Regions from separate parts of the Rhodococcus sp. P3_B8 genome, predicted to be linked through region 1. Evidence: riboswitches for the same ligand, from Rfam matches in the RefSeq annotation. Region 1 holds a riboswitch; the other holds the start of a gene.
The links. Region 1 has a riboswitch for thiamine pyrophosphate ahead of thiO (glycine oxidase ThiO). Riboswitches for the same ligand answer to the same signal wherever they lie in the genome.
Positions count from the first base shown of each region.

Region 2: linked by a shared signal. The riboswitch ahead of AC1D1G_RS29825 (TenA family protein) and the one ahead of thiO (glycine oxidase ThiO) in region 1 are both predicted to bind thiamine pyrophosphate.

Region 1 is NZ_JBFUGT010000037.1:28,907-34,343, reverse strand. It holds gene AC1D1G_RS15570 (ABC transporter ATP-binding protein) at 1-639, opposite strand, end outside; gene thiG (thiazole synthase) at 752-1,519, opposite strand; gene thiS (sulfur carrier protein ThiS) at 1,512-1,736, opposite strand; gene thiO (glycine oxidase ThiO) at 1,739-2,806, opposite strand; TPP riboswitch at 2,805-2,917, opposite strand; gene thiE (thiamine phosphate synthase) at 2,942-3,640, shown strand; gene AC1D1G_RS15545 (NUDIX hydrolase) at 3,641-4,399, opposite strand; gene AC1D1G_RS15540 (hypothetical protein) at 4,524-5,437, shown strand, end outside.
Region 2 is NZ_JBFUGT010000153.1:4,064-9,500, reverse strand. It holds gene AC1D1G_RS29840 (MFS transporter) at 1-369, shown strand, start outside; gene AC1D1G_RS29835 (carboxylesterase/lipase family protein) at 362-1,915, opposite strand; gene AC1D1G_RS29830 (NUDIX hydrolase) at 2,028-2,705, shown strand; TPP riboswitch at 2,763-2,858, shown strand; gene AC1D1G_RS29825 (TenA family protein) at 2,852-3,574, shown strand; gene AC1D1G_RS29820 (ABC transporter substrate-binding protein) at 3,559-4,599, shown strand; gene AC1D1G_RS29815 (ABC transporter permease) at 4,577-5,398, shown strand; gene AC1D1G_RS29810 (ABC transporter ATP-binding protein) at 5,391-5,437, shown strand, end outside.

The DNA.
Region 1 (5,437 bases):
CTCGGACACGGTGGTGTCGGCGATCAGACGCCCCCGGCCGATGACCACCAGATGTTCGGCGGTGAGCGCCATCTCGGACAGCAGGTGGCTCGACACCAGCACGGTGCGTCCCTCCGCGGCGAGGCGCTGCATGAACTTCCGGATCCAGACGATGCCCTCCGGGTCGAGCCCGTTCACCGGCTCGTCGAACAGCAGCACCTTCGGGTCGCCGAGGAGCGTGGCGGCCAGGCCCAGTCGCTGGGACATGCCGAGCGAGAACCCGCCTGCCTTCTTTCCGGCCACCTCGGTGAGCCCGACGAGGTGCAGCACCTCGTCGACCCGGCTCTTGGGCAGCGAGTTGGACGCCGCCATCCACTGCAGGTGGGCGCGGGCCGAGCGGTTGGGGTGCACCCATTTCGCGTCGAGCAGTGCCCCCACCGTCCGCAGCGGCTGCACCAGGTCTCCGTACGGTTTGCCGTCGATCAACGCGGTGCCCGCCGTGGGGCGGTCCAGCCCGAGGATCATGCGCATGGTCGTCGATTTGCCTGCACCGTTCGGGCCGAGGAAGCCGGTGACCATACCCGGCTTCACGTTGAACGTCAGGTTGTCCACCGCCTTCGTCGCACCGAAGGTCTTTGAAAGTCCCCTCACTTCAATCATGGTGAGAAGGATGCCGGAACCTGCGGCCGGCGCGCATCGGCCGCAGGTCTACACCTGACTCGTCCCCTGGTACCGGTCGGACCCTGAGCGGGACCCGACGCGACCCCGAGAACTACGACGACGCCTGCGCCCAGAACCGCTTGGGAATGCGGCCCGCGTGACGTGCCTCGTAGCCCGCCACCACGGCCCCGCGCATCGCCGAAGCCATGAGTGCCGGGTCCTTCGCCCTGGTCACAGCCGTGGCCAGCAGCACGGCATCGCAGCCGAGTTCCATCGCGAGGGTCGCGTCGCTGGCGGTCCCGATGCCGGCGTCGAGGATGACGGGAACCCCGGCACCCTCCACGATCATCTGGATGTTGTGCGGGTTCGCGATACCGAGCCCGGTGCCGATCGGCGAACCCAGCGGCATCACGGCCACGCAGCCGACGTCCTCGAGCCTGCGGGCCAGCACCGGGTCGTCGGTGGTGTACGGCAGGACGATGAAACCGTCGTCGACCAGTTGCTCTGCAGCGCTGACCAACTCGATGGCGTCGGGCATCAGGGTGCGTTCGTCGGCGATGACCTCGAGCTTCACCCAGTCGGTCTCGAGCGCCTCACGGGCGAGTTGCGCCGTCAGCACCGCCTCGGCCGCACCGCGACACCCGGCCGTGTTGGGCAGCGGCGCGATGTCGAGCCGGCGCAGCAGGTCCAGCACACCGGTGCCGCCTGCGGCGTCGACGCGGCGCATCGCGACCGTGGTCAGCTCGGTGCCGGACGCGACGAGCGCCTCTTCGAGCACCGTGAGGTTGGCGGCGCCGCCGGTGCCCATGATCAACCGTGAACCGAACGTGCGGCCCGCGATCGTGAGGCCCTTCTGCACGCCGGGCGTCGCGTCAGCCACCCTGCACCGCCGTGAGGATCTCGATCTCCCAGCCCCGGACCACGAGCTCGTCCCACCGGGCGCGCGGGAACACGGCGCCGTTCACTGCCACCGCGATGCCTTTGGTGGGCAGGTTCAGCACCTCCAGCAGCCCGGTGACGGTCAACGGTTCCGTGAACTCGTGGTCCTCGCCGTTGACGCTGATGCCGATCGGCACCACTAGTTGCTGCTCACTCATCTCTACCTCGCTACTTTCTCGAAACGTTCGGGGTCGGCGGCTTTCGCCTCGACCAGTGCCGAGCCCTCCAACAATGCCACCGTCGCGTCGGCGGTCACCGGGGTGAGCAGGATGCCGTTACGGCCGTGTCCCGTCGCCACCACGACCCGATCGGACACCCGGCCGATCAGCGGCAGGTTGTCCGGGGTCATCGGGCGCAGACCTGCCGAGGTCTCGCGCAGTTCGTACTCGCCGATGGCGGGCATCAGCGCCTCGGCGTCCGCGATCAGGTCTCGCACGCCGGCCACCGTGACCTGCGTGTCGTTGCCCGACTCGTACTGGGTGGCACCGACGACGATGCCGTCGGCCCGTGGCACCAGGTAGGCGGGCCTGCCGTGCACGCTGCCGCGGATGGTGCGGCCGGGCGCGGGGGTCACCCCGGGACGCGAGCGCAACCGCAGGATCTCGCCCTTCACGGGGCGAACCGGAAGCCCGGGCCACAGGGCCGGTGACGCGATGCCCGCGGTGACGACGATCTGGTCCGTGCTCAGCCGGTCGAGGCTGTGCACGGCCTCCCCGATCAGCTCCACTCCGGCGTCGACGGCGCACCGCTGCAACGCCTGCAACAGCAGCCTGTTGTCCACGGCCAGTTCGTCGACGGCCAAAAGTCCCAACCGGACTCCGCGACCCAGCATCGGCTCGAGGGCCCGAACTTCGGCGCGACCCAGGATCTGCAGTTCCCGCCCCTGCGCACCCACCCATTCGGCGATGGTCCGCAGGTCCTCCGCGTCGGCGCCGTCCAGCGCGACGGTGAGCGAACTCTCCGACGTGAACAGCTCGACGCCGGCCCCGGCCTCGAGTTCCTTCCCGAATTCGGGCCACCGGTCGAGCGACGCGCTCCCCAGTTCGAGGACGCTCTCCTCGCCGGGCCAGCCCTCGGACAACGGGGCGAGCATGCCGCCCGCCACCCAGGACGCTCCCGAACCGATCGACGGGTCGTACAGCCGTACCGACCACCCGTTGCGGGCTGCGCGCCACGCAATGGACAGGCCGATCACTCCGCCTCCGACGACGGATACCGATCTCGCCATTGAACTCCACCTCACTTCCTGCGCCGGCATGATCCGGGTCAGGTATGACGGTCGGGCTCGGCGTGAGCCCCTCTCAGCCCCACGTTCCCCGGGACTCCCGTGTTGCACTTTCACCGTAGAGGCTACCGTCATGCCGTGACCACCTCGCATCACAGCAACCTCACGGACCGTCGGCGCCGCCTCGGAACAGCACGTTTGTACCTGTGCACCGATGCTCGGCGCGAGAAGGGCGACCTGGCGCAGTTCGCCGAGGCCGCACTGTCCGGCGGCGTCGACATCATCCAGCTCCGCGACAAGGGCTCGGCCGGAGAGAAGAAGTTCGGCACGATGGACGCCCGGGACGAACTGGCGGCACTGTCGGTGCTCGCGGCCGCGGCCAGGCGGCACGGAGCGCTGCTCGCGGTCAACGACCGCGCCGACATGGCGCTGGCGGCCGGGGCCGACGTGCTGCACCTCGGCCAGGGCGACCTGCCCGTCCCGTACGCACGGACCGTGGTGGGTTCCGACGTCCTGATCGGCCGCTCCACCCACAGTCGCGCGCAGGCCAGTCTCGCGGCGATCGAGGACGGCGTCGACTACTTCTGCACCGGTCCGGTGTGGGCCACCCCCACCAAGCCGGGGCGGACCGCGTCGGGCATCGATCTGGTGCGATCGACCGCCGACTCGGAGCCGAACCGCCCGTGGTTCGCGATCGGCGGCATCGACGAGTCCCGCGTTCCGGAGATCCTCGCCGCGGGGGCCTCCCGCATCGTCGTCGTGCGGGCCGTCACCGAGGCCCGCGACCCGCAGGCCGCCGCGCGCTCGCTGTCCGCCCTGTTGCAGCAGAACGCGTAGTTACGGCTGGTCCAGCCAGTCCAGCACCGTAGCGGGCGGCAGGACCACGACTGTGGCCGGCAACTGTTCGATCAGGTCGGGGTCGGTGGTGACGAATGCCGTCACCGTTCCCAGTGTGGTGCCGTGGCCGGCCGGTTCGGCGAGGCTGCCGACCGCGTCCAGGGCTTCGAGCACCTCGACGCGCGGCAACCACCCGTAGGTGCCGTCGGGCAGGTGCACCGTGCGGGGCAGTGCCTTCGACAACTGCGCCAGCGCGCCGCGTTCGCCCAGCACGTCGTGCCGGTCGAGCAGCAATCGCACCTCGGTGGTGCGCAGTTGCGGCCACCCCGCTTCGAATCCCGGGTGCAGCGGCAACCCGGCGACGTCGGTTTCCCGCACCCAGCGCAGTTCGGTGCTCTCGCCGTTCGCGACGGTGGGCAGTGGGCGCTCGGCGTCGGCAATCACCGTGGTGTAACTCCAGCCGCTCGCGGCCTTCATCGTGACGACCTCGGTGCGGACGCGGATGGCCGCGCTCTCGATGCCGGCTTCCTCGTGGGCCTCGCGTACCGCGGCGTGGGTGGTGGTCTCGTGGCTGTCCCGGGCACCGCCGGGCAACGCCCACGTACCGCCCTGGTGACTCCAGACCGCACGGTGCTGCAGCAGCACGGCCGGCGTCTCGTCGGGGAGCGGCGCACGCAGCAACAACCCGGCCGCACCGTGCTTGCCCCAATGACGACTGCCGTCCGGCCCGGTTGCCCAACCGTCACCGTCACCACGCATCGACTACCCCTGTCCGACCTGATGGGTCTCCCTGCAGTTCCCTCACACTAACGGTTTCTTCCGGAACTGCCCGTCGGCAGTCGTGAACCGACCGCTGCTTATATGCTCCCCACAAGGTGCGGCCATGACACGGGAGGGGTGCGAGGTGGTTCTGCGTGAGGCACCGTCGATCGAACCCCACGGCAGCCGCGCATTGTCTGCCGTCGCGGACGACGACGTCGACCCCGCGGTGGCACGCCGCAAGGAACTGCGCGCGTTCCTGGAGTCGACTCCCGCCAAACTCACCGCCCTCGGAGCCCTCCTGGTCCTGCTCACACTCGCGGCCGGGTTGGTGGCCGCCTCGACGGTGAACAGCAGGGAAGCCACTCTCGACAGCGTCCTCGCGGAGACGGAACCACTGTCGTTCTCGGCGCAGAACCTCTACAGCGCCCTGTCCGTGGCGGATGCCGCGGCCACGACGGCGTTCATCTCCGGCGGTCTCGAACCTCCCGAACTCCGCGACACCTACGCGCAGGCGATCGGCACGGCCTCCGCCGACCTGGTGTACGCGTCGGGCGGTCTCGCGGCGAGCGACGTGGACAGCCGCCGACTGCTCGCCTCCATCTCCAGCGACCTCAGCGTCTACGCCGGTCTCGTCGAGACCGCGCGGGCCAACAATCGCACCGGCCATCCCGTCGGCGCGGCCTACCTCAGCGAGGCGTCCACGCTGATGCAGACGAGCATGCTGCCGATGGCGCAGCAGTTGCACGCCCAGCAGGAGGCTGACGTCGCGGACACGCAACGGGACTACTCTCGTCCGCCCTGGCTGGCGCTGATCCTGATCCTCGTCGCACTCGTCGCGCTGCTCGTCGCGCAGATCGTCATCGCGAGACTCAGTCGGCGCACGTTCAATCTCGGGCTGATCGTGGCGTCGTCGTGCACCGCGATCCTCCTGGTGTGGATGCTGGTCGCCGGTCTGGTCTCCTCCGTCGACACCAAGCGGGCACTGACCGAGGGCGCCCGCCCGATGCACGAGTTGACCGCCGCCCGCATCCTGGC
Region 2 (5,437 bases), on a different contig from region 1:
ATGCTGATGGTGGTGGCGGTGACGGTGCTGGGCGCGGCCATGGTCGCGATGGCGTTCCTGCCGCCGCTGTGGGCGATTCTGGCGCTGGCCCTCCTCCAGGGTCTCGTGTTCGGTCCGGTCGGCCCGATCGCCAACTACGCCATGCAGACTCGTAGTCCGGAGCACATGCGCGGGCGCGTCACCGGGGTCATGACGTCCACCGCGTACGCCGCGGGTCCGCTGGGTTACCTGCTGGCCGGTCCCCTCCTCGACAAGTGGGGAATTCAGCCGACGTTCTTCGTGCTCGCGATCCCGGTCCTGATCATCGGGCTGGCCTGCTTCGCGCTGCCCGTCCTGAAGGAACTGGACGACAAGGTGCCCGTCAGTTGAAGCCCATGACGTCGTTGCCCCACGCGATCCGCATCTCGTGGTCCGGGTCCTTCACGAGGGTGTCCGCCCCGTCGATCAGCAACGTCGAGCGGTTCTCCTCGTCGTAGGGCGCCCAGTGCTTGGACCCGTCCAGCGCGGCGGGGACACCGTGCCGCGCGAACGCGAGCCACCGGCGCTGGATCCGGCCCGACACCTCGAGCGCCGTCTTCCGGCCGCCGAGCCAGAACGTCGGGTCGATGTTGAGGGTGTCGAAATTGCCGAAGACGTACGGGAGTTCGGTGGCGTGGCCGGCTCCGATCCGTGCGGCCTTGAGCATCGGCGTGGCCTGATCGAACCGGTACATCCACGTCGGCGAGTGCCGGCTGTGGGCGTCGGCCACCCACAGGGCGGGCATCCGGAACGCGGCGTCCCTCGACATCGCGAGCGCGCCCTTCGGCTTTCCGCGGTCCGGATACGCCGACAGGATGTCGGCGAGACGGGCGGCGGGCAGTTCCGGGTGATCGGCCGCGATCGCCCTCAGCATCTCCTGCACCGAATCCGACGTGACCGGCAGCAGAGGCGATTTCATGAACTTGAAAATCGACGACTCGTCCTTGTTGGAACCGATGATGAGAGGGATGCGGTGGGAGTGCCCCTTCTGGAACGCGGCCACCGGGTAACGGGGCAGGAAGTCACGGTCCACCACGGGCGCCATCGCGAGCGTGCCCGGAATCCTCGTCGGCACCTCGTTGACGAGCGTGTCGCTGGCCTCGATCACCGTGCGGTACGGAAGGTGCAGCAGGGTGTCGATCTGCGCGGGTTCCACGTCGAGGATGTCGAGGAACTGTTTCGCGACGGTGGCCGCCCGCTCGCTCCCGTAGACCGACGTGGCGGGCGGGCTCTGGGCGATCGCGCGGTGGAACAGCCCCTCCGCGCTCGGACACGTCATCAGCGTGGTGATCGACCCGGCTCCGGACGACTCCCCGAACACCGTCACCTCGTCCGGGTCACCGCCGAACGACGCGATGTTGTCGCGGACCCATTCGAGGGCTGCGACCTGGTCACGCAGCCCACAGTTGGTCTCGAACACCCGCTCGGCCGTCGAGAACGACGACAGGTCGAGGAAGCCGAGCGCTCCCACCCGGTAGTTGAACGAGACCAGCACGACGTCGCCGATTGTGGACAGGATGCGCCCGTTGTAGATGCCCTGAGCTGCGGTTCCCAGGCAGTAGGCACCGCCGTGGATCCACACCATCACCGGCCGCGGGGTGCCGTCGGGTCTCGGGGCCCAGACGTTGACGGACAGGCAGTCCTCGTCCATCTCGAGTCCCGCGTCGATGGGGACGGCGGTGCCGTGCCCCTGCGGCGCCATCGGGCCGAAGTCGACGCAGTCGCGCACACCCTCCCACGTTGCGGGCGGGGCCGGGGCGCGGAACCGCAGATCGCCGACGGGGGCCGCGGCGAACGGAATGCCCTTCCACGCGTAGACGTCGCCCTCGGGGTAGCCACGCACCTCACCGTCCCGCGCGCGGACGACGAGCGTGTCGCCGGACTTGTCGACCTCCACGGACGAATCTCCTCACGCATCACGTTCCGGGAATCTCTCGCCAAACTACCAACGATGAGCAGGCAGGACCGATCGAACGCGACATAGATCAACAGTGCGCTAACATTCCCGCGTGGCCGCATGGACCGATTCCGAGGGCAGGAGCCTCCTCGACTACCCGCGTCCGTCCGTAGCCGTCGACGTCGCCGTCCTCACCGTCGACGGCCCGGAACTGAAAGCTCTTGTGGTTCCGCACCGTTCGGGCCGACTCGCCCTTCCCGGCACGTTCCTCCACGAGGGTGAACGACTGCGGGACGCCGCCGAGCGGTGCCTCCGCATCAAGGCCGGCCTGACGGGCACCGTATTCCATCAGCTGGCGATGCTGGACGATCCCGGCCGCGACGATCGCGGGTGGGTGCTGTCGATGACGCACGGCGCCGCGCTGCCCCGCACGGCGCTCCCCCGCGACACGATGTTGATCACCGTCGACGACGACCGGGTGACGCAGGACCTGGCGTTCGACCACGCGGACGTCGTCGCCCTCGCCGTCGCCGACCTGAGAGAGCGGTACGCGCGGGCCGTCGACCCGTCCGGCCTGGCCGGCGACACGTTCACGGTGCTCGAACTCCGCCGGGTGTACGAGGTGGTGTTCGGGCGTCCACTGCCGAAGGACTCGTTCCGGCGGCACCTGATGCCGGCCCTCGAGAACACCGGCGACATGGCCGTCGTCGGAACCGGCCGGCCCGCGGAGATCTACCGGCGCGGCCCCGCACCCCTCCCGCCGAGCGCGGCCGCGTTCCTCGCCGGCTGAGCCCCTCCACCGACCCTGGCCTTTCCGCCCGCGGCACGGCCGGTGCTAGGGTCGGCTTGTTCTGACACGGGGTGCTCCGCACGGGCGGGGCTGAGAACACACCCGGGAACCTGCTCAGGTAATGCTGACGAAGGGATGTCAACGTTGTGAATAGCTCTGTCCAAGATGCTGCCGGCGCCGGCCAGCACGCCCGATTCACGGACCACTTGTGGGACCGGACCAAGGTGCTGCGCGAGGCGATCGACGAACTCGAGTTCCTGCGCCGCCTCGGCGACGGAACGCTGCCGTTGGACGTGTTCCGCACGTACATCGAGCAGGATTTCCTGTACCTGACCGGGTACGCGAAAGCCCTTTCACTGGTGGCCGCGCACGCGCCGGGCCCGGTCGAGGCCGGCTTCTGGGCGGGCTCGGCCGCGGAGGCCGCCACGGTCGAGGCCGCGTTGCACCAGAATCTGCTGACCAGCGGACGACTCCCCGAGTCGGACGCGGAGCCGCTGCATTCGCCTGCCTGCCTCGGGTACATCTCCTACCTGACGGCCGTCGCCGCCACCGAGCCGTACGCGGTGGCCGCCGCGGCAGTGCTGCCCTGCTTCTGGATCTACGCCGACGTCGGGCACCGGCTCGCGGCGAGCGCCCGTGAGGTGCTCTCCACCGACCCGTCGCACCCGTACGCACAGTGGGTGACCACCTACGACGCGGAGGAGTTCCACGCCGCCGTCGCGAGGGCCCGCGAACTCGTGGACGCGGCGGCCGAGGCCGCGACCGATGCCCAGCGCGAGGCGATGGCGGAGGCGTTCGTGATCGCCAGCCGCTACGAACTCATGTTCTGGGACACCGCTCTCAACAAGCAGGAATGGCCGGCGTCGTGACACTCTTCTCTCGTACCAAGCGCGCCGCCACCGCAGCCGTCGTCCTGGTCTCCGCCCTGTCGCTGCTCACCGGTTGCGCCGGTGACTCCCAGTCCGGCGACACCATCCGGTTCGCACTCGACTGGACACCGAACACCAACCACACCGGCCTGTTCGTCGCCCAGCAGGAAGGCTGGTTCGCGGACGCCGGCCTCGACGTGCAGGTGCTGCCCTACAACGACACCTCGCCCGACACCCTGGTCGACGCCGGCAACGCGGAGTTCGGGGTGAGCTTCCAGAGTTCGGCGACGTTCTCGAAGGCCGCGGGCGCACAGACCACGTCGGTGATGGCTCCGCTGCAGCACTGGGCGACGGGCATCGCGGTGAAGGCGGATCGCGCCGACATCACCCGCCCCCGGGATCTGGACGGCAAGATCTACGCCGGGTTCGCGGACCCGGACGGCGAGGAGACGCTGAAGCAGATCATCCGCAACGACGGCGGCAAGGGCGAATTCACCACCGTCACGCTCGGCACCTCGGCCTACGAGGCCGTGTACTCCGGCACCGCCGACTTCACCGTCTCGTTCTTCGGCTGGGAGGGCATCGAGGCCGAGCACCAGGGCACGCCGATGCGTTACTTCCACTACACCGACTACGGCTTCCCGGATGCGTACGCTCTCGTCATCGAGGGCAACGAGGAGTGGATGGCCGACCATCCCGAGCAGGCCCGCAAGTTCGTCCAGGCCCTGCAGCGCGGATACCAGTTCGCCGCCGACCGGCCGGACGAGGCCGCGCAGATACTGATCGACGCCAACCCCGGCGCCTTCACCGACGAGTCCCTCGTGCGGGAGAGCCAGCAGATGCTGTCCTCCGAGTACATGAAGGACAGTTCCGGCAAGGTCGGGACACAGACGGCCGAGCAGTGGGCGGGGTACTCCGGTTTCCTGTTCCAGCACGGCCTGCTCACCGGCCCCGACGGGGCACCGCTGACCACGGAACCCGACTGGTCGACGTACTTCACCAATGAGTACCTCACTCAGCCCTGACCCGAGTCTGCGCACCACGGCCCCGGGCACGTCCCCGCTGCTGCGGCGGGTGCTGCCCGCGGTCGTGGTCGTGGCACTGCTGGTCGTCGCGTGGCAGGTGTACGTGACGGTCAGCGGAATCCGGCCGCAGGTGCTGCCGTCGCCGCTGCGGGTGGTCCAGCAGGGCTGGCGGGCGCGGGACGCCATCTCCGGTCACGCCTCCGCGACACTGCAGGTGACACTGATCGGGTTCGCCGTCTCCCTGCTCTTCGCGTGGGCCCTCGCCGTACTCGTGGACTTCTCGCCGTGGCTGCGCCGCGCGTTCGTTCCGCTGTTCGTCGTGTCGCAGACACTGCCGATCATCGCGATCGCGCCGCTGATGATCATCTGGTTCGGATTCGGTCTGCTGCCGAAGATTCTCGTGATCGCCCTCGCCACGTTCTTCCCGATGACGATCGGTCTGATCGAGGGTTTCGCCGCGGCCGACCGGGAGGCGGGCGCGTTGTTGCGCAGCATGGGCGCCTCACGGTGGCAGGAATTCCGCTACGTGCGGCTTCCGTCGGCGATCCCCCGGTTCTTCACCGCCCTGCGCATCGGCATCACGTACGCCGTGGTGGGTGCCGTGTTCGCCGAATACGTCGGGGCCACGTCCGGTCTCGGCATCTACATGGCGACGCAGAAGAACTCCTTCCGCACCGACCTCGTGCTGGCGGCGGTGCTCGTGACCGCCGTGATCAGCGTCAGCCTCTACCTGCTCACCTTCGCGGTCGAGCGCGTCGTCGCCCCGTGGATCAAGAACGAAAGGGCTCGGCATGAGTGACACCGCGCGCGTCGCACTGTCCGGTCTGAGCAAGGGATT